Regions from separate parts of the Lysinibacillus sp. NPDC093190 genome, predicted to be linked through region 3. Evidence: riboswitches for the same ligand, from Rfam matches in the RefSeq annotation. Region 3 holds a riboswitch; each other region holds the start of a gene.
The links. A riboswitch is a leader RNA that binds a small molecule or an ion and turns the genes downstream of it on or off. The one in region 3 is predicted to bind S-adenosylmethionine.
Positions count from the first base shown of each region.

Region 1: linked by a shared signal. The riboswitch ahead of ACQKOF_RS22725 (methionine ABC transporter ATP-binding protein) and the one ahead of ACQKOF_RS08285 (MetQ/NlpA family ABC transporter substrate-binding protein) in region 3 are both predicted to bind S-adenosylmethionine.
Region 2: linked by a shared signal. The riboswitch ahead of ACQKOF_RS21665 (O-acetylhomoserine aminocarboxypropyltransferase/cysteine synthase family protein) and the one ahead of ACQKOF_RS08285 (MetQ/NlpA family ABC transporter substrate-binding protein) in region 3 are both predicted to bind S-adenosylmethionine.

Region 1 is NZ_JBNNVG010000042.1:31-11,239, reverse strand. Features, by position in the region: gene ACQKOF_RS22765 (3-hydroxyacyl-CoA dehydrogenase/enoyl-CoA hydratase family protein) at 1-1,948, shown strand, start outside; gene ACQKOF_RS22760 (acetyl-CoA C-acetyltransferase) at 1,999-3,171, shown strand; gene ACQKOF_RS22755 (acyl-CoA dehydrogenase family protein) at 3,292-5,076, shown strand; gene ACQKOF_RS22750 (hypothetical protein) at 5,073-5,384, opposite strand; gene ACQKOF_RS22745 (arsenate reductase family protein) at 5,715-6,071, shown strand; gene gcvH (glycine cleavage system protein GcvH) at 6,152-6,532, shown strand; gene ACQKOF_RS22735 (hypothetical protein) at 6,719-7,060, shown strand; gene ACQKOF_RS22730 (thioredoxin family protein) at 7,077-7,379, shown strand; SAM riboswitch class I at 7,445-7,549, shown strand; gene ACQKOF_RS22725 (methionine ABC transporter ATP-binding protein) at 7,890-8,918, shown strand; gene ACQKOF_RS22720 (methionine ABC transporter permease) at 8,908-9,576, shown strand; gene ACQKOF_RS22715 (MetQ/NlpA family ABC transporter substrate-binding protein) at 9,930-10,778, shown strand.
Region 2 is NZ_JBNNVG010000036.1:37,933-46,907, reverse strand. Features, by position in the region: gene chrR (class II chromate reductase ChrR) at 1-594, opposite strand, end outside; gene ACQKOF_RS21680 (succinate CoA transferase) at 879-2,399, shown strand; gene ACQKOF_RS21675 (DASS family sodium-coupled anion symporter) at 2,548-4,029, opposite strand; gene ACQKOF_RS21670 (glycerol-3-phosphate acyltransferase) at 4,213-4,845, opposite strand; SAM riboswitch class I at 5,282-5,395, shown strand; gene ACQKOF_RS21665 (O-acetylhomoserine aminocarboxypropyltransferase/cysteine synthase family protein) at 5,513-6,814, shown strand; gene ACQKOF_RS21660 (hypothetical protein) at 7,210-7,596, shown strand; gene ACQKOF_RS21655 (homoserine dehydrogenase) at 8,312-8,975, shown strand, end outside.
Region 3 is NZ_JBNNVG010000007.1:152,834-164,042, forward strand. Features, by position in the region: gene ACQKOF_RS08275 (PhzF family phenazine biosynthesis protein) at 1-342, opposite strand, end outside; gene ACQKOF_RS08280 (pyridoxal phosphate-dependent aminotransferase) at 473-1,642, shown strand; SAM riboswitch class I at 1,880-1,985, shown strand; gene ACQKOF_RS08285 (MetQ/NlpA family ABC transporter substrate-binding protein) at 2,180-3,013, shown strand; gene ACQKOF_RS08290 (methionine ABC transporter ATP-binding protein) at 3,119-4,144, shown strand; gene ACQKOF_RS08295 (methionine ABC transporter permease) at 4,137-4,808, shown strand; gene ACQKOF_RS08300 (enoyl-CoA hydratase/isomerase family protein) at 4,822-5,601, shown strand; gene ACQKOF_RS08305 (alpha-hydroxy acid oxidase) at 5,616-6,776, shown strand; gene ACQKOF_RS08310 (CaiB/BaiF CoA transferase family protein) at 6,773-7,969, shown strand; gene ACQKOF_RS08315 (glycine C-acetyltransferase) at 8,200-9,399, opposite strand; gene ACQKOF_RS08320 (nucleotide kinase) at 9,458-10,534, opposite strand; gene ACQKOF_RS08325 (YczE/YyaS/YitT family protein) at 10,634-11,209, opposite strand, start outside.

The sequences.
Region 1 (11,209 bases), on a different contig from region 3:
AGGACGTTCAGAAGATTTTCAAAAGCATTTCCTAGGAACTCACTTCTTCAATCCGCCACGCTATTTAAAATTACTTGAAGTCATTCCGGCAAACACTACAGCGCCAGAGGTTGTAAGCTTTATGAAAACATTTGGCGAAGATGTGCTGGGCAAAGGTGTCGTACTTGCTAAGGATACACCGAACTTCATTGCCAATCGCATCGGAACGTACGGCTTACTAATTACTTTACAAGAAATGATGAAGGGTAGCTATTCAGTTGGTGAGGTAGATTCTGTAACAGGTCCACTAATTGGTCGTCCAAAATCTGCAACATTCCGAACGTTAGATGTTGTTGGTTTAGATACATTTATCCATGTAGCGAAAAACGTTTATGATCAAACAACTGGTGAAGAGCAACAAGTATTTGCAGTACCAGAATTCCTACAGAAAATGGTTACAAACGGCTGGCTAGGAGCAAAATCAGGTCAAGGTTTCTTCTTAAAGCAAGGTAAAGAGATCCTTGAAATTGATCCAAACACACTAGAATATAGCCCGGCGAAAAAATTAAAAACACCTTCTATCGAGATGGCAAAACAAACTCGTGGATTAGCAAATAAAGTGAAAGTACTAACATATGCTAAGGATCGTACTGGAGAGTTATTATGGGGTATCTTCGCTCCGACGCTAATTTACTCTGCACAGCTACACGGTGAAATTGCTGATGATATTGTTGCCATTGACAATGCTATGAAATGGGGCTTCGGCTGGCAGCAAGGTCCATTTGAAATATGGGATGCAATTGGCGTCAAAGAGTCCGTAGCTAAAATGGAGGCTGAAGGTCGTGAAGTGCCGGCATTTGTCAAAGAGATGTTAGCAAGCGGCTTTGACACTTTCTATTCGGAAATTGACGGTGATCTAGCGTATTATAATGGCTCTGAATACGTAAAAGTGCCAGTTAATGAAAAAGAAATTAACTTAAAACGTTATAAGAAAAAGCACGGTGTTATTAAATCAAATACAGGTGCTAGCTTAATAGATTTAGGTGACGGAATTGCATTACTTGAATTCCACTCCCAATCAAATGCAATTGGCTTAGACATTATTCAAATGATTAACTTTGCAGTCGATGAAGTAGAAGCTAACTTTAAAGGCTTAGTCATCGGTAATCAAGGGAAAAACTTCTGTGTTGGTGCGAATCTAGGAATGATTTTAGTAGAAGCACAGGATGATAATATTTTTGAGCTAGATTTCGTTATTAAAGCATTCCAAGATGCGATGCAAAAGATTAAATATTCTCGCAAGCCTGTTGTGGCAGCACCTTTTGCTATGACACTTGGTGGAGGAGCAGAGGTTTGTTTACCAGCTGCACATATTCAAGCAACAATGGAAACGTATATGGGCTTAGTAGAAGTTGGCGTAGGATTAATTCCTGGCGGCGGCGGTAATAAGGCACTATACCAAAAATTCATCAAAGGGTTACCAAATGGCGTTGAGGTAGACTATCAACATATTGCTAATAAAGTATTTGAAACAGTTGCGATGGCAAAAGTTTCGACATCTGGTGAAGAAGCACGTGAAAATAACTTCTTAAACTTTGCTGACGGGATTTCTGTTAACCCAGATCACCAACTATATGATGCAAAACAAGCTGCACTAGCGCTTTATGAGGCAGGCTATCAAGCACCTGTACCTACGAAAGTTCCTGTAGTCGGTGCATCAGGCTACGGTACGCTACTAATCGGTGCGCAAGGAATGTTTGAATCAGGCTATATTAGTGAACACGATTTAAAAATCGCTAAAAAATTAGCGTATGTCATTGCTGGTGGTAAAGTTCCATATGGCACATTAGTAGATGAACAGTACCTATTAAACCTTGAGCGTGAGGCGTTCCTAAGCTTAGTTGCAGATCCGTTGTCTCAACAAAGAATGCAGCACATGCTTTTAAAGGGAAAACCATTGCGTAACTAATTTCAAGACTGTGACCATACTAGCACATGAAACAAAGGGGGATTAATACGATGCGTGAAGCCGTTATTGTAGCAGGAGCACGAACTCCGATTGGAAAAGCAAAAAAGGGTTCTTTAGCAACAGTTAGACCAGATGATTTTGGAGCGGTTGTTGTCAAAGAAACATTAAAAAGAGCGGGCTATGAAGGTCCGATTGACGATTTAATTTTAGGATGTGCAATGCCTGAAGCTGAGCAAGGCATGAACATAGCACGTAATATTGGAGCGCTTGCTGGATTACCAGATACAACGCCAGCGCTGACAATTAATAGATTCTGTTCATCAGGTTTACAGGCAATTGCTTTTGCAGCAGAGCGTATTATGCTAGGGCATTCTAAGGCGATTCTTGCTGGTGGAGTCGAGTCGATGAGTATGGTGCCAATGGTTGGCAATACACCTCGCTTAAATCCAACGCTAGCAGAAACTGCTCCCCAATATTATATGGGGATGGGGCATACAGCTGAGGAAGTGGCACGTCAATACAATGTAAGTAGAGAAGATCAGGATGCATTTGCTGTGCGTTCACATGAGCTTGCAGAAAAAGCGATTAAAGAAGGTAAATTCAATGATGAAATCGTACCAATCGAAGTGGAACAGCATTATGTAGACGATAACAACAAACCACAGGTGAAAAAATTCACGTTTAGAATGGATGAAGGTGTACGTCCAGGTACATCTGTAGAAGGTTTAGCGAAGCTTCGTCCAGCCTTCCATGTAAAGGGTAGTGTTACAGCTGGTAATGCCTCTCAAACTTCTGATGGTGCAGCAGCAGTACTTGTGATGGATCGTGAGGAAGCAGAAAAGCAAGGGCTTACACCAATGGCGAAGTTTTTAGGCTTTGCAGTTGGTGGTGTACCTCCAGAAGTGATGGGTATTGGACCAATCGTGGCTGTACCTAAAGCACTTGAAATTGCAGGGTTAGCAATTGATGATATTGATTTATGGGAAATTAACGAAGCATTTGCGTCACAATCCTTACAGGTCGTACGTCATTTAGGCATTGACCAAAACAAAGTAAATGTCAATGGTGGAGCAATTGCCGTAGGTCACCCACTTGGTGCAACGGGAGCCATTTTAACATTAAAGCTTATCCATGAATTGAAGCGTCAAGGTAAGAAATATGGTGTCGTGACAATGTGTATTGGCGGCGGAATGGGTGCTGCAGGAGTATTTGAAATTCTATAATTTTTGCTAGATCAGCTTGGAGTGCAGCGTTTTCGGTTGCCTCCGAACACAGTGCTTCAAGCTTTTCTATATATTGGGGATAAAAGCTATTAAAAATAGATATATAGGGAGGAATTTAGAATGACAGAAAAAACAACGGATTTCATTAAAGGCGGCGGATTTATTATTGAAGATGTGGAATTAGATCGTGTATTTACACCTGAAGATTTCACAGATGAGCATAAAATGATTGCTAAAACAACTGAAGAGTATGTAGCAAATGAAGTGTTACCAGTCGTTGAAAATTTAGAACACCATGAATTTGAGCATTCGGTTCGTCTACTAAAAAGTGCAGGTGAGCTCGGCTTACTAAGCGCAGATGTACCTGAAGAATATGAGGGTCTAGGGTTAGACAAAGTTTCTTCTGCATTAATCGCAGAAAAAATGTCAGTTGCTGGTGGCTTCTCTATTACGCATGGTGCACACGTAGGTATTGGTTCTTTACCAATCGTACTTTTCGGAAATGAAGAGCAAAAGCAAAAGTATTTACCAAAGCTTGCGTCAGGTGAATTAATTGCTGCTTACGCATTAACTGAGCCAGGTTCAGGTTCTGATGCATTAGGTGCAAAAACAACTGCGAAGTTAAATGATGCAGGGACACATTATATTTTAAATGGTGAAAAGCAATGGATTACAAATGCAGGCTTTGCAGATGTATTTGTTGTCTATGCAAAAATTGATGGCGATAAATTCTCAGCATTTATCGTAGAGCGTGCCTTTAATGGCGTTTCGGTTGGCGCAGAAGAGAAAAAAATGGGTATCAAATCTTCATCGACACGTACATTAATCCTTGAAGATGCAGAAGTACCTGTAGAAAACCTTTTAGGTGAAGTAGGTCGCGGACACGTTATTGCCTTTAATATTTTAAATATTGGTCGCTATAAATTAGGGGTTGGAACAATTGGTGGCTCGAAGCGCGCATTAGAGCTAGCCATTCAATACACAAACCAACGTCAACAGTTTAAAACGAAGCTGTCTGATTTTAATCTAACAAAAGAAAAATTATCGACAATGGCTTCACAATTATATGCGTCTGAGTCATTAAACTATCGTACAGTAGGTTTATTTGAAGACCGTTTAAGTCAGCTAAGCCCAGAAGAGCAAAAGCAAGGGAAAGTGATTGCTGGTGCAATTGCTGAGTATGCTATTGAATGTTCTATTGCTAAAGTATTTGGTTCTGAGACTTTAGATTACATTGCAGATGAAGCGGTTCAATTACACGGTGGTTACGGCTTTATGGCTGAATACGAAGTAGAGCGTATTTATCGTGATTCTCGTATTAATCGTATTTTTGAAGGTACTAATGAAATTAACCGCATGATTGTACCAGGTACATTTATGAAGAAAGCATTAAAAGGTGAATTGCCATTACTACAAGTCGCTCAAAATTTACAACAGGAGCTTCTAATGCTAATGCCTGAAGATGTAGGCACAGAACCGCTAGCTCAGGAAAAATATCTTGTGAAAAATGCGAAGAAAATTGCTGTATTGGCAGCAGGTTTAGCAGCACAACGCTACGGCGCGAAGCTTGATCAAGAGCAAGAAGTATTGGTGAATATTGCAAATATCGCAAACCAACTATTCGCTATGGAATCAGCTGTATTGCGTACAGAAAAAGCGATTGCTCGTGACGGTGCTGAAAAAGCTCATCAAAAATTACTGTACACTCAAATCTTCTGCCAGGAAGCATTTGCAGAAATTGAAAAAGAAGCAAAAGATACGATTCTTGCTTCAGCAGACGGCGATGCTGCACGCATGACATTGTCTGCACTCCGTAAGTTAACTCGCAACAACCCATACAACTTAATCGCGAAGAAACGCGAAGCTTCTGTTAAATTAATTGAAGCAGAAAAATATATAGTTTAATATAGCAAACTTAACCTAGCTATCCGAGATGTGATAGCTAGGTTTTTTTGTTGGAAATAAAGTTCTTCGGCAAAACGAGGGTTGATTGCCGTTCCGACTGGGTGCTTGGGCGCGATTCTTGGCATTTTATCAGCGATTTTCATGTTGTAATCAGCGATTCTTGGCATTTTATCAGCGATTTTCATGTTGTAATCAGCGATTCTTGGCATCTTATCAGCGATTTTCATGTTGTAATCAGCGATTCTTGGTATCGTATCAGCGATCGGCATTTTGGAGCGTCTAGTCACTCCCTTCGCTTTTGTTGCCACTGTCGCTTCACTTTCGCACAGATAAAATATTATTGTTGAAGTGTCGTTTTATTATTATAAATTAGAATGAAATGTCAGAAGAAAGATACACACTAAGAGAATTGATTGGAGTGGAGGCTAGGCTAGGCGATCAGCGTCACAGATGAGACCCTGCAGCGAAGCGGCTCATCGGACGTCCACAGGAAAGCGAGTAGCCTGGAACTCCAATCAACCCCACGCTATAGCACGAAGAGTTTCGTTTTGGTTCGCAACGGTTATGATGGTATACTACAGAAAATGAGGGGGACACGAAAATGTAGTGTCCTAAAATGATAGTAGAGGAGCCTATAAATGACAATTCAATTTATTCAATATCCGAAATGTACTACTTGCAAAAAAGCTCAAAAATGGCTAAAAGACAATGGGGTTTCATACGAGGAGGTACACATTGTCGAACAACCGCCTACAAAGGACGAATTATCAAACTTATGGCAAGCTAGTGGACAACCGTTAAAGAAATTTTTTAATACTTCTGGTATGAAATATCGAGAGCTTGGCTTGAAGGATAAACTTGCAGAAATGACTGAAGAGGAGCAGCTTGAACTGCTTGCGTCAGATGGTATGTTGATTAAACGTCCGATTGTAACCGATGGAAAAAAAGTTACTTTAGGGTTTAAAGAATCAGATTTTGAGCAAGCTTGGAAATAACGCTTTTAATCTTGTTTTTATGGAAGAAGTATGGCACACTGAAAATGAATATATTACATATTTATGGAGGGGTTTTTTGCATGAGCACACCTAAAGACTTACGTTACTCTGAAGAGCACGAATGGGTGAAAGTAGAAGATGGTAAAGTACGTATCGGTATTTCTCATTTCGCACAATCTGAACTTGGAGATATCGTTTTCGTTGAGCTTCCACAAGTTGGCGACGAAATCAAAACTGATGATCCATTCGGTAGCGTAGAATCTGTAAAAACAGTTTCTGAATTATACGCACCAATCTCAGGTACAGTAGTTGAAGTAAATGCAGATTTAGAAGATAGCCCAGAATTCGTTAATGAATCACCATATGAAAAAGCATGGATGGTCGTTGTAGAGCCTGCTGATGCATCAGAAGTTGAAAAGCTTATGACAGCTGAGCAATACGAAGAAATGATTGCTGAATAAGACAAGCCTGTATTAGAAAAACGTCGGAAACTACCGACGTTTTTTATTATCTTCATTCATCCTGCTCCTATAGTAAGAGAGGTGAATGTAAGTATATTCCTTTATCAATAGGTGTCTAACTGTATCAACGATAAAGTTTATTGATATAATGGATTATAAGGGATATGTCTAAATGGGGGTGGCGTGATGGTCGAGGGAAAATGCTTAATTGTCGAAGGCCGATCGGATAAGCTTCAAATTGAACCTATTATAAATGAAGATGTTAAAATACTTTGTACGAATGGTACAATTGGTGTGCATCAATTAGAAGAGCTACTTGATCCATACGAGGGTTGTGAGCTTTATACGTTTTTTGATGCAGATACATCGGGTGATAAACTACGAGCATTAATGGACAGACATTATCCAGAGGCTGAGCATTTACGTACGATGCCAACATATAAGGAAGTTGAGACAACTCCGAGGAAGGTGTTAGCAGCGATATTGCTTCGTGCACACTTCTCAATCCATAATGAATATATTTTGTAAGGTTGCGTGAAAAATGATGGAAGAATGGTCAAAAGAGCAGTGGGACGCGGTTGTCCAGTCAGGTGAAAAAGCTGCCTTTTATTTATATACGCCTATGTGTGGAACATGTGCGGTTGCATCGAAAATGATGACGGTTGTTGAGCAATTACTGCCACAGCTTCAGGTCGGTAAAGCGAATATTAATTTTATAGAGCAAATAGCTTATGCTCATAAAATCGAAAGTGTACCATGTTTACTCGTATGTGAAGGCGGAGAAGTGACAGAAAAGGTTTATGCCTTTCAATCCGTACCGTATTTATACGAATTGTTAAAAAATTAATTGACTGAACTTTACTCGCGTGGTAAAGTAACAAATATATTAAAAAAACAATTAAATATATCGAACTCTTATAAAGAGCGGCGGAGGGAAGTGCCCTATGAAGCCCGGCAACCATCACAATCGTGAAAAGGTGCCAAATCACCCAAAGATTTATCTTTGAAAGATGAGAGAACGGTTTAGCGTATATTACGTGACCCCTTCTACTTGTCTTTAAGTGAAGGGGTTTTTAATTTTTTTCAGCGGGTGTCCAAGCACCTGTACCTGTCGCTACGCTTTCTGTACAAAAGACATCCGCTGAAATAGAGGGACTCAGTCTAAGAACGCCACGTCCTGTGGTAATTTATCTGTGCGAAAGCGTAGCGGCAACAACAACACACGACTGAGTGACCAACTTCGTGCTGCTGACGCTACGTTAGCACTACGCTTTCGCGCAAAAAACATCTGTTGGCCTAAAGCCTCCGGACGCAATTATGCCGAGGCATAATTGATATAAGAAAAGGAGAATTCGCTATGATTCAGCTGCAAAATATTACGAAGAAATACAAAACCGCGAATGGCGAATTAACAGCAGTCAAAGACGTCAACCTTTCTATCAATAAAGGTGAAATTTTTGGCATTATCGGCTATAGTGGCGCTGGTAAAAGTACAATGATTCGCTTGTTAAACGGTTTAGAAAAGCCTACATCTGGTACGGTAACGGTTAACAATCAAGAATTTTCATCCATAAAGGGACAAAAGCTCAGAGATGCTAGACAAAAGGTTAGTATGATTTTCCAGCATTTCAATTTACTTTGGTCTAGAACTGTTGAAGAAAACATCGCTTTTCCACTAGAAATCGCAGGTGTTCCAAAGGCAAAACGTGAAACACGTGTGAAAGAATTGATAACTTTAGTTGGCTTAGAAGGGCGCGCTAAAGCATATCCATCACAACTATCAGGGGGACAAAAGCAACGTGTAGGTATCGCTCGTGCGCTTGCTAATAATCCAGAGGTATTGTTATGTGATGAGGCAACATCCGCACTCGATCCGGAGACAACAGATGCTATCCTGGATCTCCTTGTCGATATTAACGAACGATTAGGTCTAACGATTGTGTTAATTACACATGAAATGCACGTTATTCGCAAAATTTGTCATCGTGTAGCGGTTATGGAAGCTGGAGAAATTGTAGAACGTGGTGAAGTATTACAAGTATTCCAAGCTCCACAAGCTGCCATTACGAAAAAATTCGTTTCTCAAATTACAGATACGAAGGAAACACAGGAAACTGTGGCACAAATTAAAGCAAATTACCCTAATGGACAACTTGTTAAGCTAATCTTTGTAGGAGAAAAAACAGAGCAGCCTGTCATTTCACATCTTGTGAAACAGTTTGATGTAGAAGTAAGTATTGTACATGGTAATATTTCGCAAACGAAAAATGGCGCGTACGGCACACTTGTTGTACAAATTGTTGGCTCAGAGGAAAATGTTGCTGCTGCACTGAGCTACTTAAATACAGTCGAAGTACAAACGGAGGTGATTACAAATGTTAACTAGTCTTTTTCCGAATGTCGACTGGGAAAAAATGTGGGACGCTACGTATGAAACGTTGTACATGACAACAATTTCTACGATCATCACATTTATACTTGGATTAGTAATTGGAATCTTATTGTTTTTATCAAGTCCCAACCAACTATGGGCCAATAAAATTGTGAACTTTTTAACAGGATCAATCGTTAACATTTTCCGTTCGATTCCATTTATCGTTTTGATTATTTTATTAATTCCATTTACGAAATTTTTACTTGGCACAATTCGTGGCGCAGATGCGGCTTTACCCGCACTAATTATTGGAGCTGCACCATTCTATGCACGAATGGTATTAATTGCTTTACGTGAAATTGATAAAGGTGTTATTGAAGCAGCTCGTTCAATGGGTGCCAAAACGTCAACGATTATTTGGAAAGTATTAATTCCGGAATCTTTACCAGCGCTTATTTCTGGTCTTACTGTAACAGCTGTAGCACTTGTCGGTTATACTGCGATGGCAGGTATTATCGGTGCAGGTGGTCTAGGAAACTTAGCATTCTTAGATGGTTTCCAACGTAATCGCCAAGATGTAACTTTAATGGCGACTATATTAATCTTAATTGTAGTATTTATTATTCAATGGATTGGCGACATGATTACAATCAAAACAGATAAACGCTAAAGAGGCGCTAATAAAAATTGTAGTGACAAAAAGAGAATCTCGCTACGAACATCTAAGAGGTTATCTCGGTTTTATACCGTTAACATATTAACTTCTTTCAGCAGGTGTTCAAACACCTGCTGAGAGAAGTTAAAGCCTCCGGCGGATGTCACGGAATCAGTAAGGAGTTCATAAAGGATGTTAGCCTAAAATCATCGCATCCATGCGATAACGGCTAACTGACCTGCTTCGGTGCCGCTGCCGCTACGCTTTCGCGCAAAAAACATCTGCAGGCCTAAGACAAAGCCGATTCCGGACGCAATTATGCCGAGGCATTATTGATTTAAGAATAAGAAAAAAGGGAGAGTAATAAAATGAAGAAGCTATTAGTAGGATTATTTTTATCAGTATTAGTACTAGCTTTAGCCGCTTGTGGTGCTGGTAAAAAAGAAGATGCAAGCTCAAACTCATCATCGGGTGATAGTAAAGAAAACGTAACGTTAACAGTAGGTGCTTCGAATACACCTCATGCGGTTATTCTGGAAAAAGCAAAACCAATTTTAGCTAAAGAAGGTATCGATCTTAAAATTGAAAAATATCAAGACTATGTATTACCAAACCAACATTTAGAAACTGGCGATCTTGACGCAAACTATTTCCAACATCTACCTTACTTAGAGCTTAGCATGAAAGAAAATGGCTATGACTTTGTAAATGCTGGTGCCATTCACATTGAACCAATCGGAATTTACTCTAAAAAATATAAATCTCTTGATGATCTACCAAAAGGTGCAACAATTTTACTTTCTAGCTCAGTATCAGACCACGGTCGTATGCTTTCTTTATTAGAAGCTAAGGGCTTAATTAAATTAAAAGATGGTGTTGATAAAACAGCAGCAGAAATAAAAGATATCGCAGAAAACCCTAAAAACTTCAAATTCGATGCAAGTACAGCACCTGAAATGCTTGTACAAATGTACGAAAATAATGAAGGTGATGCGGTTCTAATCAACTCGAACTTTGCAATCGATAACGGCTTAAATCCATTGAAGGATGCAATTTCTCTTGAAGATAAAGAATCTCCATATGTAAACATTGTCGCTGTACGTGCTGGTGATGAAACAAAACGAGAAATTAAAAAATTAATAGAAGTATTAAAATCTAAAGAAATCCAAGACTTCATTATTGAAGAATGGAAAGGCTCAGTTGTACCAGTTAAATAATTCAGAAAGGGTATGTAAGTATGAAAGCTTACATACCCTTTTATCTTGTCATCAAAAGAAAAATATAAATAAGATAAACAAAGGTTGATTCACACTCCGAGTTAGCGCTTTCCGCGGGCTTGACTTTAACTTCCTTCAGCGGGTGTTTGGACACCTGCTGAAATAGAGGAATTCAGTCTAAGAACGCCACGTCCTGTGGCAACGACTGAGTGACCAACTTCGTGCCGCTGACGCTTCGCTTTCGCGCAATAAACATCTGTTGGCCTAAAGCCTCCGGCGGATGTCACGGAATCGGAAAGGAGTTCTTAAAGGATGTTAGCCTAAAATCATCGCATCCGTGCGATAACGGCTAACTGACCTGCATCGTGTTGTTGCTGCCGCTACGCTTTCGCACAGACAAAACCTGTTGTTGCTGCCGCTACGCTTTCGCA
Region 2 (8,975 bases), on a different contig from region 3:
TGTGTCGTTGTAAGCTGGTAAAAGCTCCTCATATTTTTCTGTATTGTATTCATTTTCATGTAATACTGCTGCGACAGGTAAACGAGGTTTTACTTCATTGCGACGAGCAGGAACCCCAATTGTTAAGCCGAATAGTGGGAAAACATAGTCAGGTAGATTGAATAATTCGCTTATTTCTTCAAGCTTATTACGCACTCCTCCAATGTAACAAATTCCATATCCCATAGATTCTGCGGCAACGACAAAGTTTTGAGCGAATAATGATACATCGGCTACTCCAACAAGTACGTTTTCTGCCGAATCAGCTACAATGTCTACACCTTCTAATTTACCTGCTGATTGAAGGCGCTTAAAATCTACACAGAAGACAAAGGCACCGCCAGAAGTTTCGTATTGACGAGGATTACCAGAGAGCAATCCTAATTTTTCTTTTTTCTCCGCATCTGTTACCCAAATTACACTATAAGCTTGTACAAAATGTGATGTAGCAGCCATTTGTGCAGTAGCAATTAATTCTTCAATAATTTCTTTTGAAATCGGATTCCCATCATAAATACGAACCGAAGAGTGGTTCCGTAATAATTCTTTAACCATTTATAAAATCTCCTTTTCCCCTTTATATATATCAAAAGCATATCACGCTTCTTCTTCAAAATCGAATTTTTTCGATTTTGAAGTTATTTTCAGATAATTTACGGATGTATAAAATCTCTCGTAAAATAAAATATTCCGTTAATTATAGATTAAAAATTCTAAATAGTTTAAAATTATGTATGGACGGTTTATTTGGTTGAATTTCTAATAATTGGATGTCTATACCAGGTGGATTAAACCGAGTAATTAGTTGGATAAAAATAAAGTGGGATGGAGGAATAAGGATGGCAGAAAAGTTGGCGAAAAAGCTTCGTAATGAACAGCTACGGAGCAAGGTTGTAACAGCAGAAGAAGCAGCATCTTGGATTAAGGATGGTATGGTACTTGGGATGAGCGGGTTTACACGTGCTGGTGATGTTAAAGTGATACCTCTTGCACTTGTGGAGAAAGCTAAAAAAGAGAGCTTCCAGGTAGATGTATATACAGGTGCATCACTTGGCCCAGAAGTTGACCAATACTTAGCGGAAGCTGGCGTTATTCGTAAGCGTGGACCTTTCCAAGCGGATGCTGGTATTCGTAACAAAATCAACAGTGGTGAAATCACATTTGTTGATGCGCATCTATCACATAATGCGGAGTTAGTACGTCAAGGTATTATTGGTCCTATTGATTTTGCGATTATTGAAGCGACAGCTATTACAGAAGACGGCTTACTAATTCCTACAACTTCAGTTGGTAACTCTCCGATTTTTGTGCAAGAAGCAGACCAAATAATCATTGAGTTGAATGTAGCTCAGCTTGATGCATTAGAGGGTGTCCATGATATTTTTGTACCAGGACCACAGGGGAAACGTGATCCAATTCCATTACAAAATGTATCTGATCGGCTTGGCACAATTGGCATACCACTAGATTTAGATAAAGTAAAGGGCATTGTAATTTCAGATATTTTAGATGCGCCATCAACGATCGTTCCTGCAGATGAAGAAACAGATATTATGGCCAATCATTTATTGAATTTCCTACGAGAAGAAATAAAAGTAGGTCGATTAACAACAAGCTTAAGACCAATTCAATCAGGTGTAGGCTCAGTTGCAAACGCCGTTTTATTAGGTTTTAAAGATTCTGAGTTTGAGAACTTAGAAGTATATTCAGAAGTACTGCAAGACGCAGTATTCGAATTAATTGATGCAGGGAAGGTAAACTTCGCATCTGCTACTTCTATTACCCTTTCCGAGGAAGTTGGACACCAAGTTTATAGTGATTTTGAAAAGTATGCAGATAAACTAGTATTACGTCCGCAAGAAATTTCTAACCAACCAGAAATTATTCGCCGACTCGGGTTAATTTCTGTTAATACAGCACTCGAAGTGGATATTTATGGGAATGTGAATTCTACGCATGTTTCTGGCACGAAAATGATGAATGGAATTGGCGGCTCCGGAGACTTTGCACGTAATGCACGATTAGGTATTTTCGTCACAAAATCTTACTCGAAAGGCGGAAATATTTCTAGTATCGTTCCAATGGTATCGCATGTAGACCATACAGAGCACGATGTAGACGTTATCGTAACAGAGCAGGGAGTAGCAGACTTACGTGGGCTTGCTCCAAAAGAACGGGTTGGGCTCATTATCGATAACTGTGCACACCCGGAATATCGTGAGCAATTATGGAAGTATTTTAACGATGCCAATGAAGCAACAGGTGGACACCATACGCCACACGAACTAGAAAAAGCGCTCTCTTGGCATGTGAATTACGCAAAAAATGGTACGATGAAGAACCCTGCTTTATCGAAATAATAAAAATAAAAGCCTTGAAGGACAGTTGACTTGTTCCTTCAAGGCTTTTAATTGTTAATAACGTAATCCCGAAAGCTTGGGTAGCTCTGGAATTTTGATCGGGTAACCCCCCGAAGTGCTCAGGTGTAAAAAAAACCCTAGCTGCTTCTTACAATAAGCCAACCCATTTCCAATACGTTGCGGAAAATAGAAGAACTAGGATGTATCCAATAATCGTTAATGGAATACCAGATTTTAAGAAATCCTTTGTTGTAAATGCTCCTGTACCATAGGCAAGCATATTTTGCGGTGCACTAATAGGTAAGAGGAAGCCAAAGCTAATAACGAATTGTTGCACGATAACGAAACCAACCTGATCGACATTAGCCGTTAATGTTGAGGCTAAAACGATAAATACTGGTATAAGCGCAGATGCTAAGCTTGTTGCACTTGCAAAGCCTAAATGAATAAGAATATTAAATAAAGTGACAAGGGCAATTGTTGCAAGAATTGGCATAGAATCTAAACCAAGTGAACCGAATACTTTATCAGATAACCACGATGCACCTTTAGTATTAAGTAAGACTGTTCCTAGCATAATTCCTACTGCAAAGACGATAATTGTCCCCCAAGGAATATGAGGCTCAACTTGCTTCCACGAATAGACTCCGATTTTTGGCATTAATAAAATGGCGATTGCAACGATTGTGACGGTTGTCGTATCGAATGGGTGGAGTTTGCCCTCCGCAGCCCAGAAAAATAGTAAAACTACCGATGTGATGATTAATCGAATTTCGGGAGCTTTTAATGGACCAAGTTCCGCAAGCTGTTTTTTGATTACTTCTTTACCACCTTCAATATTACTTGTTTCAGGCTTAATTAGTGTAATCATAATGAAAAATAGAGCCACTGACATGATGATTGAGAAGGGGGCAGCGTAAAGTAACCAAGCACCCCAAGAAATATCTACACCGAATTGTTCTTTGATGAAATTTAAAGCGACCATATTTTGAGCTGCTGCCGTTTTAATACCGATATTCCAAATGGAAACAGCTTGTACAGAGGTAATGACTAGTAAAGCAGCAAGTCGACTATCACGTGGTAAACCAAATGCTGCTACCATTCCGAGTAGTATTGGAACAACTGCGCCTGCACGTGCAGTAGCAGAAGGGACAAAGAATGCGAGTGCAATAGATACTAAAATAGCACCGAATACAATGGCTTTCGTTTTTGTCCCAACTAGTGAAAGTATCCATAGCGCAAGACGTTTATGTAAATTAGTAATTTGCATGGCTGCAGCTAGGAAGAGAGCTGCTGCTACTAGTGCAACTGCGGAATTACTAAATCCGCTTAATGCTAACTTTAATGCATCCGATGTTCCTAGCGCTCTCGTTGGATCTTCCATTGACGGAGCTAACCCTAGGAAAATTGTAACGAGAGCAATAATCATGGCAGAGCTAACGGGATAGGATACTGCTTCTGTAATCCATAGGATGACCGCGAAAGCTAAGATAGCTAAGGCTCGTTGTCCAGCTACAGGTAAATCGCTGTTGTTAGGTAAAAAAGTAATGATGATTAATGAAGCGAAGGCCAATCCAATCCATAGCGGCTTCAAATTACGTTTTGATTTTGCTTGTTCAGAAGTAGACATACTTTTTCATCCTTTCTATTACAATTTTCTATAACATCGGCTAGTAAAATGCTTTATTAAGAAAGTTAATTTGTCTATTTATTGTAAAAAAACTAGTATGTGAAATACCCTCTATTTATAGCGATAATGGGCAGTTACGAGAAAATATGCGGTCATAGAAAAGACAAAAATATCCAAAATATATTATTTTTTCTTTTTGAATGCAGAAGTCACTTTAGGCTCAGTTCCTATCATCAGTCGCTTAATATTTTCGATATGCAAAATGATGGCTAAACCAAAAAGTAATAGGGCTATAATCGTTGGGCCAACCCCAGGAATCCATAGATAAGTGGCTGTACAAAAAACGAGATAAAATTCAAGTACACCGACAATTAAATAGTTCGTTGCGAAAGATAAAATAACAAATAAAATGAGTGCAAATAAGCCAATTTTCCAATCAATCGCAAGTAATATCCCTATGATTGAAGCAGTTCCTTTACCGCCATTGAAGCCCATATAAAATGGGAAATTATGACCTAGAATAACACCAGCAGATATGATATAGAGAAAGAGCCAAACTTGTACTTCTGTTAATTGTGTTATATCTGCTAAATAGACATGTGCACCGATTATAGCTATAACGCCTTTACCGATATCGATCAGTGCAACTAATATGCCGTATTTCCATCCAAGTGAAAGTGTTGCATTAGAGGCACCTGCATTGCCATGACCAGTCTTTTTTAAATCTACCCCGGATAAAAACTGAGCAACTTTAGAGCCGTGAATACAGCCAATCAAATAACCAACAAGAAGAAAAATGATAACGGCTTTTATCATAAAAATCCTCCTTTCTAATAAGCTCATCACCATAGCGTGAGGTTGATTTCCATCCCTACTGGGCGCTTTGTTGCTGACGCTTCACTTTCGCACAGATAAAACATTTGTTGCTGACGCTTCACTTTCGCACAGATAAAACATTTGTTGCTGACGCTTCGCTTTCGCGCAGATAAAACATTTGTTGCTGACGCTTCGCTTTCGCGCAGAGCAAAGCTTCCTGGGGGCGTCCAGTCTCCACTCAACTGATATAAAGGCATACATTTTAAAAAAATTGCATCCCTAACTTTTGATAAAAATTATAAATATCTAAAATAGTGTATGCGTTCGTATTACGTAAAAAAGCAGACAGAAGTTTCGGAAAAAATAAAATTTTAGTGTTGACAGAGAAAAAGTCTATGTTTATACTTTGTAACAACGATGGAAATTGAATCTCATACTCTTATCAAGAGCGGCGGAGGGATAGGCCCTATGATGCCCGGCAACCAGTAAGTGACGAACTTGCTAAGGTGCTAATTCCTACAGATTCTTACTTGGATCTGGCAGATAAGGGGAGGAAAACTTGCAACCGCAACCCTCTTCTTAGCTGAAGAGGGTTTTTGTTTTCTACTGAAAAAATCCTCCTCATCTCCGGTACCATCGTAAAAAAATAACCATTTGGAGGTATACAATGACAAAATTTAAACCAGAAACATTGCTGTTACACGGTGGCCAAGAGCCAGACCCGGTAACAGGATCTCGTACAGTACCCGTATATCGCTCAACGGCTTTCGTTTTTAAAGACACTGCTCATGCGCAACGTCTTTTTGCCTTAGAGGAAGCTGGCAATATTTACACACGAATTACAAACCCAACTGTAGATGTTTTTGAAAAACGCGTCGCTTTATTAGAAGGCGGTACAGCAGCAGTAGCACTTTCATCTGGTGCAGCAGCAATCGCGTTTTCCATTTTAAATCTTGCAGGGGCAGGCGATGAAATTGTTGCAGGTAGCTCTTTATACGGAGGTACTTATAATTTATTCGCTAACACACTACCAAACTACGGTATTAAAACGATTTTTGTAGACGAAACAAATCCAGAAAATTTCCGAGCAGCTATTACTGATAAAACAAAAGCTGTGTTCGCTGAAATTTACGGTAACCCAAGTTTAAAGGTATTAGATATTGAAGCGGTAGCAAATATAGCACATGAAAACGGCTTACCATTAATTATTGATAGCACATTTGCTTCACCATATGGCTCTACACCAATTGACTTCGGTGCAGATATCGTTGTTCATTCCGCAACAAAATGGATAGGCGGCCATGGTACAACTTTAGGTGGCGTTGTAGTAGATGCAGGGAAGTTTGATTGGACTCGTGGGCGTTTCCCAGGCTTTACTGAGCCAGATGCTTCTTATCACGGTTTGCGTTATGGTATTGACACAGCAGATGCTGCATTTGCCACAAAACTGCGTGTGCAATTGCTACGCGACTTTGGACCAACATTAAGTGCCGATGCAGCATTTAATTTATTACAAGGTTTAGAAACGCTGCATTTGCGTATTCCTAAACACAATGAAAATGCATTAGCGGTAGCCGAATATTTACGAAACCACCCATCTGTGGAATATGTAAATTACAATGGCTTAGAAGATTTTGCTACGCATGATTTAGCTAAAAAATATTTAAGAAATGGCTTCGGTTCAGTGCTTACATTTGGCATTAAAGGTGGACGTGAAGCAGGGCGTAAATTAATCGATAGTGTGAAATTATTCTCGCACGTAGCAAATGTAGGGGATGCCAAATCGTTAATTATTCATCCAGCATCTACTACACATCAGCAACTATCAGCTGAGGAGCTAATCCAAACTGGCGTAACCGAGTCGCTCATTCGCTTATCCATCGGTTTAGAGGCAGTAGAGGACATTATTGCAGATTTAGAGCAAGCTATTGAACAAGTAACAGCTTCACAACAAAAAGTAGAAGCTTAATAAATAAAACATATTGGCTAATGTTGTAGCGTTTACGTATTTTCTCATTCGATAGGCCTCATTTGGTAATGCGTAAAAGTTGCTGCATCATCCGCTCACCTCATTTGATGAAGTAACTGAAATTTCTTAAAAATAATACCTAGTAATTTTATAAGTATTATTGACTTACTTAATTCCTTGCTTTATACTAGGAAATAAGAAAAGTGTTCGAAGGGCTACCAACCTAGAACCAATTTAAAGCGCCGACTAGTTGATCGGTAAAGTGTTTTCAATCAATGCTCAAACTAAATTAGTTTCATAAGTGCTCCCCCACTTTTGAATATATACGAAGAGGAGTAGTTGCTCAGCCAGTAGCTACTCTTATCTACAAAACTGATGATAAAGGAGTGTTTTAAATGGGAAATGTGTATAGTGCACAAAACATTGCATCTTATCTTATTTATGAGTTAAATGAAGGTCATGTGTTTGTGAACAACATGTCCATTCAAAACATACTTGCGTCAGTTGAGAGTAAATGGCAAGAGATCTTTGGACATTCTGTTTTTAAGGAAGTTGTTTATGTCAACGAGGAAGGCTATACAGTACAAGAAGTTTTCGAAGCTTATGAAGGCTATGGAACAAGTCATATTCCTCTACCTGCGACAGAGTATTATTTAAAATACGGCACATTCCAATTAGTTGAACGTACGTATGCAATACCAAATTTTACGCAGGAGGAAATAAGACTGGTGCAACGAGCTTTAACACAATATCGTTATAAATTGCTAGCCAAAGCTAGTTAATTATCCCTCATATAATTGGGCTCATTCTCTGCTGCTACAGGGAATGAGCTTTTTAATTAGATAAGGAAGATAGACCAGCATAATTGAAAAATTTTTTAATTAATATATTTCAAAAGAACAATTTTTATAAATGTCTTTACATACATATATATAATAGAAGAAAGGCATTTATTTTAACTTCTTTCAGCAAACATCCACTGAAAGAGAGGAACTCAGTCTAAGAACGCCACGTCCTGTGGCAATTTATCTGTGCGACAGCGGCAAATGTCTTCTGTAGTGAAAGCGAAGCGTCAGCTACAATTATGCCGAGGCATAATTGGTAAAGAATCGTCAATAGTTGTTCGATTATTATAGATCATGTGAAAAAACATATAATAAAAGGGATGAAAACGATTTCCCTTGCACGTCTACAGGAAACAAATGTCCATCCTAGAAAGATTTTTCTTGTGCAATGTATGTATTTACGTTACAATTTTCTTTAAGTTGATTTTTGAATTATTTGAAATTGTTTGTTTCCCAGTGTATCTTCATTCAGGATATTTTTTGTAGCGAAAGTGAAACGCCATGACTAAATATCTGTCTGAAGACGAAGTTTTAGAAACACGGCAAACTGACCTGCTTTGTATAGTCGGCGCACAATTCAAAATCTGTAAGAATTAAGCTGAGACGAAATAAATATAATGAAACTGCGGAATGTAAGTTGGAGGGAATAGGAATGGCAACTATAAAGGCAGCTATATTAGGATTTGGAACGGTAGGTCAAGGAATTTACCATATATTAAACGAAAAGCGTGAAGAGCTTAAAAATAAATTAGGAATTGAGCTAGAAGTAGCAAAAATTTTAGTTACAGACACTAGCCGTGAACGTGTACCAGGTACAGCGCATTTAATGACAACTAGTATGGATGAAGTCTTAGCGGAACCAGGTATGCAGGTTGTTTTTGAGGCGATCGTCAACGAGGAGCCAGCATTTACTTATTTAAAGCGCGCTGTTGAACATAAATGTCATGTCATTACAGCTAACAAAGTAATGTTTGCAAAACGAGGCTTGGAGCTACAGGATCTTGCAAAAGCAAACGGTGTTTTTGTAGGCTTTGAGGCAACGACTGCTGGTGGTGTACCAGTTATTAAAACGATGAAAAACATTTTGCTTGTCAATGATGTTAGTCGTATTCAGGGTGTTTTAAATGGGACATCCAACTATATTTTAACGAAAATGCGTTCACAGGGCTGGTCGTTCGAAACTGCATTAAAAGAGGCCCAAAATTTAGGTTATGCGGAGGCAGATCCATATAATGATATCTCAGGACAGGACGCCTTCAAAAAATTAATGATTTTAAGTGCTTTGGCATTTGGTGAACAACCAGACTGGTCTGACG
Region 3 (11,209 bases):
TTCAACTAGTTCATTCAACCAATTTGCTTGCAAAGGACCACTTAAAGTCTGGAATGTAATCGAAGAATTGACGGGTACAATCCCTTGTTTCCAGAGTAAAAAAGCACTAGCAATTGTTCCATGTCCACAAATCGGTATTTCCTTTGCTGGCGTAAACCATCTAAGAAAAAAATCATCATCTTTCTTTTGGACAAAAGCTGTTGTTGGTACAGGAATCTCCTGAGCAATTTCCTGCATGGTCGACTCAGGTATGGCTGAATCAAGTAAACAGACTGCTGCGGGATTTCCCTTGTAAAGCTCTGTAGTAAAAGCATTGACGATAAAATATGAGACTTTGTTCAATTTTCCCACCTCATTTGGGTCTCTTTTTGTTTTCAGTTAACTGAAAAGGCTCTAGACAATTACTAAAAAAAGTAATATTATGTGCATCATATCTTTAATAATTATTATATTCTGAAAAAGGTGGACGTGCATGGAATTCTCAAAAAAACTACAGCAACTCCCAACTCAATTTTTTGCAGCACTTGTGCAAAAAGTAAACACTGCTCTAGCTGAAGGGCGTGATGTTATTAATCTTGGCCAAGGTAATCCAGACCAACCCACTCCTCCACATATTATTAAAGCATTACAGGAGGCAGCAGAAAATCCTCAAAATCATAAATACTCTCCATTTCGTGGCATAGTAGAATTACGCCAAGCAGCAGCAAGCTTCTACAAGCGTGAATACAATGTTGACATTGACCCTGAAACAGAGGTAGCTATTCTCGGTGGTACGAAAATCGGTCTTGTTGAGCTACCGTTAGCCGTTTTAAATCCCGGTGATACAATGCTATTACCGGATCCAGGATATCCAGATTACTTATCTGGTGTTATATTAGGTGATGTAAATTTTGAAGTCATGCCACTTTTTGCAGAAAATAATTTCCTACCTGATTATAATGCTTTATCCGATGAAGTAAAAGAAAAGGCAAAGCTTCTTTACTTGAATTACCCGAATAACCCAACTGGTGGTACTGCAACACTTGAATTTTTCGAGGAAACAGTACGCTTTGCAAAAGAGCACAATATTATCGTATCACATGATTTTGCCTACGGTGCGATTGGGTTTGACGGCAATAGACCTATCAGTTTCCTGCAAGCAGACGGTGCGAAAGATGTCGGTATTGAAATGTATACATTATCCAAAACGTACAATATGGCAGGCTGGCGCATTGGTTTTGCAGTTGGTAACCCCGATATTGTTGCAGCCATTAACCTTATTCAAGATCATCTATTTTGTAGTCAATTTCCTGCAGTGCAACAAGCCGCGGCAGTTGCACTTACTGCTTCCCAGAGTTGCGCGGATGGACTAAGAGCGACTTACGAGCGTCGGCGAAACGTCCTGATTGAGGAAGCTCAGCGAATTGGTTGGCAAGTAACAGCACCGAGAGGCTCTTTCTTTGCATGGCTCCCTGTTCCATTAGGTTTTACGAGTGAACAATTTGCCGATTTATTGCTCGACAAAGCTGATATCGCAGTAGCTGCAGGCAATGGCTTCGGTCAATATGGTGAAGGCTATGTGCGGGTTGGCTTACTTGTTAGCGAAGACCGCTTATGTGAAGCGATCAGCAGAATTGAAAAATTAAACTTATTTAGCTCATGAACATTTCAATCCCCCTACCTGACTAGACTCTACCCGAAAAACTGTTCCATTAGCTCAACTTGCTATGGGAACAGTTTTTCATTTCACTATCTTTTTTAGTTGCTCCAGCCCTTCTTCTAGCGGATTCTGTTTCAACTAAATATTATAATAAAATAAAAAATTTTAAAAATTCGATTGACTTACTATATCCTATAATTTATATTAGTTCTATCGGATTTACAAAAAAATATTATAAATCTCTTATCAAGAGTAGCTGAGGGACTGGCCCTATGAAGCTCGGCAACCTCCTTTTTTTAAGGAAGGTGCTAAATCCTGCAAACGATCATCGTTTGAAAGATAAGAGAGGACACTTTTTCATGAGCCTCTCTTAATTTTTTAAGAGAGTTTTTTTTATCTTCATTTATATGAAGATAAAAGCCTCCGGCGGATGTCACGGATTTTGAATTGTGCTAGCACAATTCAAAATCCGGACGGCAATTACGCCAAGGCGAAATTGTTTTTTTAAAAACCGATAAAACAACTTTGGAGGTATGTTTCATGAAAAAGAAAAACAAAATTTTATTAGGTTTAGCGAGTCTCACATTGGTAGCAGCATTAGTAGGCTGTGGTACTAAAGAAGATAGTAAAGATAGTCAAAGTAAGGCTATTAATGAACATAAAATTGTAGTAGGTGTAACTTCTGGTCCACACGAGCAAATTGCAGAGGTTGCTGCAAAAGTTGCCAAAGAACAGGGCTTAGAGGTAGAAGTAAAATCTTTCTCTGATTATGTTTTACCAAATACATCGTTAGCCGAGGGTGATCTTGATGTAAATAGCTATCAACACAAGCCATTCCTCGATACATTTAACAAAGATCACAATACAGATTTAGTGCCAGTAGGAAAAACAATTTTAAATCCTTTAGGCATTTACTCTGAAAAATATAAATCACTCGATGAAGTACCTGATGGTGCAACATTCGGATTGCCAAATGATCCAACGAACGGAGCTCGTGCCCTATTTGTCCTTCAAGAGGCCGGCTATATTAAATTAAAAGACGGTACCGGCTTAACAGCATCTATTCGCGATGTGGAAGAAAATAAAAAGAATTTAAAATTCATAGAATTAGAAGCTGCACAAATTCCAAAACAGCTTAGTGAAGTAGATGTGGCAGCTATTAATACGAACTTCGCTCTTGATGCTGGCATTAATCCTAAAAAAGATTCAATCCTTTTAGAATCTACTGACTCTCCTTATGTGAATTACATTGCAGTCCGTGCTGAAAACGAAGACGACCCAACAATCAAAAAATTCGTTGAAGCTTATCAATCTGATGAAGTACGTAAATTTATAGAAGAAAAATTCCAAGGTTCTGTAATTCCAAGCTGGTAAGTGACAATTAAGGACCCTTCATAAAATCGAGAATCTGCAAGACTCCTACAGGAAAGCTAGCAGATTCTTGCTTTATAGAAGGTCTTAGAAAGGAGATATCACAGTATGATTCAATTAGAAAATATAACAAAAGAATTTAAAACTAAAAAAGGTATCGTCAAAGCAATAGATGGTATTAACTTACATGTCAAAAAAGGTGAAATTCATGGAGTTATTGGCTATAGTGGCGCAGGAAAAAGTACCCTTATTCGCTGTGTCAATTTATTAGAGCGTCCAACAACAGGAAAGGTATTGATTGATCATGTAGATATTACTTCCCTTTCTCTAAACGACCTCCGCAAAACCCGTCAAAAAATCGGGATGATCTTCCAGCATTTTAACCTCTTAAAAACAGCGACTGTTTACAACAATATTTCGGTACCATTAAAGCTTCTTGGCTATAACGACTCCGAAGTAAAAAAACGCGTTGCAAAATATGCAGAAATTGTTGGCCTAACAGAGAAATTAGATAGTTATCCTAGCCAGCTTTCAGGTGGTCAAAAACAACGTGTCGCTATTGCACGTGCCCTTGCCCAAGAGCCTGAGATTTTGCTCAGTGATGAAGCGACAAGTGCACTCGATCCTGAAACAACTGACGCCATTCTTGAGCTTCTCTTGAAAATTAATCGTGAGCTAGGCATCACTATTTTACTCATTACACATGAAATGAATGTTATACAAAAAATTTGCGATGATGTATCCGTTCTTGAATCAGGGACAGTTGTGGAATATGGCTCTGCTATAGAACTATTTTCGAAGCCTCAGCATCCAACGACCCGAAAGTTTTTAAATACCATTTCTCAACGTAATTTATCCCCTTCCCTTATCGAGCAATTAAATGTTTCGGGAAGTGTTATTCGTTTAACATTCCTTGGTGAGAGTACAGGAAAACCATTACTTGCAGAAGTGAGCAAAGTTTATGATGTTCAACCAAATATTTTAACAGCCAATATCATTGAATTAAAAAACGGCATTGTCGGTAATATTGTCGTGCATCTACACGGTGAGGCACATATCGTAGAAAAAGCACTTAAGTATTTTGCAGAAAATGGGGTAAGCGTTGAAGAATTAGGAGGCGAATTAAATGAATAGCATTCAAAGCTTCTTTGCAGATTGGTCAGATGTTATTGGGAAATCCATTATCGAAACCTTCCAAATGGTCGGGATTTCATTATTCTTTTCTATTTTAATTGGGATTCCGTTAGGGCTTTTAATCGTTTTAACTCGTCCGGGGCAATCGTTTGAAAATAAATTTCTCTATCAATTTTTCAATTTATTTATTAATATTATTCGCTCTGTACCGTTCATTATTTTACTATTCTTCATTTTACCGTTCACGAAGCTAATCGTTGGCACAACTATTGGTGTAAAAGGTGTTATTGTGCCGCTTGTTGTTTATACAGCGCCTTATATTGCGCGCCTTATGGAAACGGCACTTTTAGAAGTTGATCCAGGTGTTGTGGAAGCTTATACAGCAATGGGTATTAAACGTCGTCATATTATTTGGAATGTCTTACTACGTGAGGCTCGCCCATCCATTATTTTGGGCTTAACGATTGCCACAATCGGTCTTATAGGCGCAACAGCAATGGCAGGAATGGTTGGTGCTGGTGGTTTAGGTGACCTTGCATACCGTTACGGGCATTTACGATATGAGGTCGATGTGATGTATGCGACAGTGTTTATCTTAATCATCCTTGTTCAGATTATTCAATCAATAGGTAACCGCTTTGCCGTGAAGCTAAAGAAAGATTAGTAGGAGGATTACGATGACAAATGAAATTTATGTAGAGAAAAATGGCTATATCGCTACCCTGGTGTTAAATCGACCTGAAAAACGCAACTCTTTATCGAAAGCTATGTTCCAAACCATTTTAGATAATCTTGAAGCTTTACGTACAGATTCTTCTATTAAAATCTTAATTATTCGTGGTGTTAATGAAGTTGCCTTTTCTTCAGGTGCAGATATTAGCGAGTTTTTAGACATTCGTCATGCAACCAATCATGCAAAAGACTATAATGATTTAGCATTAAAAGCCATTGATGCTCTTTATAAATTTCCACACCCTACAATTGCCATGATTCAAGGCGTAGCTATTGGCGGTGGCTTAGAGCTAGCCAACGCTTGTGATTTCCGACTAGCAACACCTAAGAGTAAGCTTGGCATCACCGCAGCGAACATCGGTATCATCTACAATCTTGAAAGTACAAAGCGTCTAATGAACATCGTAGGTGCGGCAAAAGCAAAGGAAATATTATATACAGCGAATATTTTCACAGCTGACGAAGGTAAAAATATCGGTTTAATTACTGCCTTATATGAGCCAGAGGATATTGAAAACGCGACAATTCAGTTCGCTAATCATTTATTAAGTAAATCCTCTGTTGCAAATGCTGGCATAAAAAAAATCATTCAAGCCATTATCGATGGTGAAAATGAAGAAAGTGAAGAGTTAGCTCAAATGATTCTTGATTCGTTTAGCTCTGATGATTACAACGAAGGTATCCAAGCATTTTTAAATAAAAGAAAGCCCATTTTCAATAAATAAGGGAGGTAGTAACGATGTCAAAGACAACAGATGGCGATCTACTGTTAAAAAATATTAATGCACAAGCCCCCTTCCCTATTTGCTTTGCAGATTTAGAAAAGGCGGTTGCGGAAAAAATGGAAGCTGGCCCGTTTGGTTACATCCGTTCAGGTGCTGGTGGTGAGCAAACATTAAGAAATAATCGTGCAGCCTTTGAAAAATACTCTATTATTCCACGATTCTTACATGATGTTTCAAGCATTGATACATCGATAGAATTGTTCGGAAAAGTACATCCAACTCCGTTCTTATTTGCTCCTGTTGGCATGAACAGAATGGCGCATGACGAAGGAGAGCTTGCCGTTGTACGTGCAGCTGATCAGTTGAAAATTCCTTATATTCAAAGTACAGTTTCAAGCTATGCACTTGAGGATGTAGCACAAACAGCTCCCACTGCTACTAAATGGTTTCAATTATATTGGTCAACAAATGAGGAAATTGCATATAGTATGGCCTCTCGAGCCGAGGCTGCTGGTTTTGAGGCCATTGTTTTAACTGTAGATACAGTCATGCTTGGCTGGCGTGAAGAAGATGTTCGCAATCAATTTTCACCATTAAAGCTTGGGTATGCACGAGGAAACTATATGAATGACCCTGTTTTTACTGCTTCCTTAACAGATGATTCATTTGAGTCATATGTACAGGGCGTTTTGCAAAATGTTTTCCATCCAACATTAAATTGGAACAATGTACGTGAATTAAAGCGCCGTTCTAATCTCCCTATTTTATTAAAGGGAATCTTACATCCTGAAGACGCAAAACTAGCTATAGAAAACGGCATAGACGGTATTATCGTATCAAACCATGGTGGTCGCCAATTGGATGGCGTAATTAGTTCACTTGATGCACTTCCTGACATTGTTAAAGCTGTAAAGGGACGAATTCCTGTTATTTTAGATAGCGGTGTGTATCGTGGTATGGATGCTCTTAAGGCACTCACTTTAGGAGCAGATGCTGTTGCCATTGGTCGTCCCTTCGTCTACGGGCTTGCATTAGAAGGACAGCAAGGAGTCGAAAAAGTAATGACGAATTTATATGATGAATTAAAAGTCTCTATCGCATTAGCAGGGGCAATATCTATAAAGGGACTACGTGATATCACATTGGTGAAAAAAGATGGAGTCGATCATAGATGAAACTAGCGTTAGAAGGCTTAAAGGTAGTTGATTTATCACAAGTGCTTGCCGGCCCTTATTGCACAATGGTGCTAGCAGATATGGGTGCCGAAGTTATAAAAATCGAAAAATATCCAAACGGAGACGATACGCGCACAATGGGCCCCTTCGTCAATGAAGAAAGCCATATGTATATGATGGTCAATCGTAATAAAAAAGGTGTTTGTATAAATTTAAAAACGCCAAAAGGGTTGGAATTATTCAAAGAACTTATTCAATCTGTAGATGTTCTTGTAGAAAATTACCGGCCAGGTGTCACAAAAAAACTTGGTATTGATTATGAAACATTAAAAGAAATTAATCCTGGACTTATTTATTGCTCCATTTCTGGTTATGGTCAAACGGGTCCATATAGTCAAAAAGGCGGCTATGATATTATGGCACAAGGGCTTAGCGGATTAATGCATATGACTGGTGAAGCTGGCGGTAGACCCGTAAAAGTTGGCTTTGCAGTGAACGATATTGCAGCTGCACAAACTGCTTTACAGTCTATTTTAATGGCATATATTTATAAACTTCGTAGTGGTGAAGGACAATACATCGACGTGTCCCTTGTCGAGTCCGGGCTTGCATGGACAGTTTGGGAGGCTGCTGCTTATTTCGGAAATGGCGAATTACCTGAACGTACAGGTACTGCTCACCGAATATCCGCTCCATATCAAGGCTTTAAAACAAAAGACGACTATATTTTAATAGGAGCTGGCAATCAAAAGCTGTGGGAGATTTTTGCCACGAAAGTCGTGAATCGCCCCGATTGGTTAGACAACCCTCTGTTTGCGACAAACTACTCACGCGCTCAAAATGCGAAAGTACTTGAAGCAGAAATTGAAAGCGAATTAATAAAACATCAAGCTACTCATTGGCTTCAACGATTAAACGAAAATGGTGTACCAGCTAGCCCCATCTATTCATACGATCAAACATTGAATGATCCCCATATTTTAGAACGTGGCATGGTGCTTTCCTATGAACATCCAGTCGCCGGCCCAATGCGTACACTTGGCTTCCCAGCGAAGTTTTCACAAACGCCTGGGCAACTAATGAAGGCCGCTCCCACATTGGGACAGCATAATGAAGATATTTTAAAATCATTGCATGTACCAGATGAACACATCAAGCATCTAAAAGCAGCGAAAGTCATTCACTCAAAATAAAGCTATCCATTTCGAGGTGGCTATCCGTCACTTTGACGTTTCCATCCGTCTGAACCTTAAAAAGAGGCTGGGACAAAAGTGTTTCAGCCAACAAAAATACCGAACTATCCAATGAAACGCTCATGAAGTGTTTCGAAATAGTTCGGTTTTTCTATTTATCGTGTTTTGTTAATTTAGAGATTATTCGGCTTTATGAAGGAACCATTTAGTTATGTCCCAGCCTCAATTTTTTATTGAATAACGCCTAGTTCACGACCGACTTTTTCATAGATTGCTAGAGCGTCGTCCAGCATTTCTTTTGTATGCGCCGCTGTAGGCATGTTACGAACACGTCCTGTGCCTTTTGGAACTGTTGGGAAAACGATTGATTTAGCGTAGACGCCCTCTTCAAATAGGCGACGCGAAAATTCCTGCGTAAGCTTTTCATCACCAATAATACATGGTGTAATTGGCGTTTCAGATTCACCGATATTAAAGCCGAGCTTAGCAAGACCTGCTTTTAGATAATCGCCATTTTCCCACAGCTTATCGTGAAGCTCTGTTGAGTCAATCAGCATTTGCACGGCCGCTGTAATCGCAGCAACATCACCTGGTGGTAATGCTGTTGAGAATAAAAATGGACGAGAACGCACTTTCAGCCAGTCAATTAAATTTTTCTTACCTGCTACATATCCACCAACAACACCAATTGCTTTAGAAAGTGTACCAATTTGGAAGTCAATTTCTTTTTCTAAACCGAAATGCTTCACAGTGCCCTTTCCTTTACCTGTTACACCTGATCCGTGCGCATCATCGACATATGTTATTAAATCAAACTCTTTCGCAATCTCAACGATTTCTGGTAATTTTGCAATATCACCGTCCATTGAGAATACACCATCAGTAATGACCATGACTTTATTGTATAAGCCTGATTCTTTTGCTTCCTTTGCCTTCGCACGTAAATCGTTCATATCTGAGTGTTTAAAGGCAATGATTTTTGCACGAGATAAACGACAGCCATCAATAATCGATGCATGGTTTAATTGGTCTGAAAGAATTGCATCATTTTTATCCATAACAGCTGAAATAGCTGCCATATTACAGTTAAAACCTGATTGGTAAGAGATAGCTGCTTCTGTTCCTTTAAATTCAGCCAGCTTTTCCTCTAATTTTACGTGTAAATCAAGTGTGCCATTAATAGTACGGACTGCTCCAGCTCCCACACCGTATGTCTCAATTGTTTCTTTGGCAATACGCTTTAAATCTTCATTCGTTGCTAAGCCAAGATAGTTGTTTGAAGATAGATTAATTAGATTTTTGCCACGTACCTGAATAATTGGGCCGTTTGCTCCCTCTACTGGATCAATTTCATTGTATAAGCCTTGATCGTGTAAGGCTTTTAGGTTCTCATCTAAAAATGCATTCAATACTTTTGACAAGCGTATCATCCTTTCCTAGGAACACTATTCTAGTTCCTAGTGTAGCACATGCATGCTATTAGAAAAATTACTTTGTTAATCTTTCGAATAGTGGGGCAGTTTTTTCTCGCCAAAGAGATGATGATACACAATTATCTAATAATCGACGGACTGTATACTCCGCTTCCGCATAACGCTTCGAATAACCCATTGCATCCTGCATTGCTTCTTTATACTTTGCCCGAATATCTTCAATTTGGACTCCTGCTTCCTGTGAAATTGCGCAATGTTTCCCTATATCGAAAATTTCATCCCCTAGTCTTCCGTCCTGTGGGTCAAAGATATGAGGCTCTGTACTATCAAAGATACAGAAATTCAATTCCGGGATAATAACCATATCAACAGAGTTTGAATCCAAGCCGCACCAAATAATTTGTGCATCGAGCCCTCTCGTATTTGCTTCGTCTGCTAAACCTTTCATTAAAGAAGATTTACCTGTACCTGGCTTCCCTTTGATCATCAATCTTCGAGTTACATTTTTTGTTATGCTATCTACTGTATTTTCGGCCCCTCTCGGTGTTAATGTTCCGAGTAAACGATGCGTGCGCATTCCTGTTTTATTTAAGACAATCGATTGGAAAACATCTGTCTTTAAATTTTCAACCTGGTCATTTAATGCCTGCCAGTTCATACAGCTCTGTGTGACTACTTCCCAATCATCATGGATCTTTATAGCATTATTCAGCTTCGAAATACACTTCTCACGCCATGACTCTCGTTCCGTCATTGCATCAGCGAGCTGTTCGCCAACCTTTTCAAGTTGGATTTCTTCTAAGCAATCATAAAATGACATCACCCGATGCTTTGTGCCAAGGAAAATCGGTTCAATCCCCCACCCCGATGACCATACAAATAGTCGATTACATCCTTGAACATACACCGCCTCAACAATATCCTCCAGCAAAGCATGCTTAAACCATTCCACCGCAAAGCCTTGTTTCACATAAAAATACCCAAGCTCTTTAAGAAGCTCCGATCCTTTAAACGTAGGTGCACCCTGCAAAATATAAACTAATTCAGCCTCTTCCATCATTTCTTTATATAAATGTTTAACTCCTTGCCCAGTCAGTGCGTGTCCATAATAATAGGTCACATTTCCGTTCAATTTCGATCCCCCTTTATCTTATGCCTTGCATTATATGAAGGGATCTTTTAAAAAATGAAGAGCTACTTTTATTTTTTACAAATAAAAGTAGCTTCTTATTTAATAGAATGGCTTCATGCCCTCTATATTACCAATACACTTCATTAATACCTTACGACAATAAGGTAACGAATATTGCACGATATAGCCTGATGTTAAAGCAATGACCACAGTACCAACGCCAACAGGACCTCCGAGTAACCAGCCAAAAATTGTTACAAGAACCTCGATACCCATTCGTGCTGTTTTAATCGTCCCGCCAAATTTTTCAACAAGAATCATCATTATTGTATCCCGTGGCCCCGCTCCCATATTCGGTGCAATATACATGCCACAGCCAAAGCTTAAAACAAATAAACCTACCACAAAATAAGTTATCTGTAAGACATAAATATTTGTTGACGGCAATAGCCAATTAAAAACATCTATAAATGATCCGATAAGTAGCATATTGAGCCATGTCCCGATTTTTGGCCATTCTCGTAAAATAATTGAAGTTGAAACAACAATTAAAAGCCCTGTTAAAATAGACCAAGTACCAATTGACAAACCAAAATTCTGAAATAAACCCACATGCAACACATCCCAAGGGCTCGTTCCTACGATTTTCCCTTTAATGGACATTGTAATTCCAAG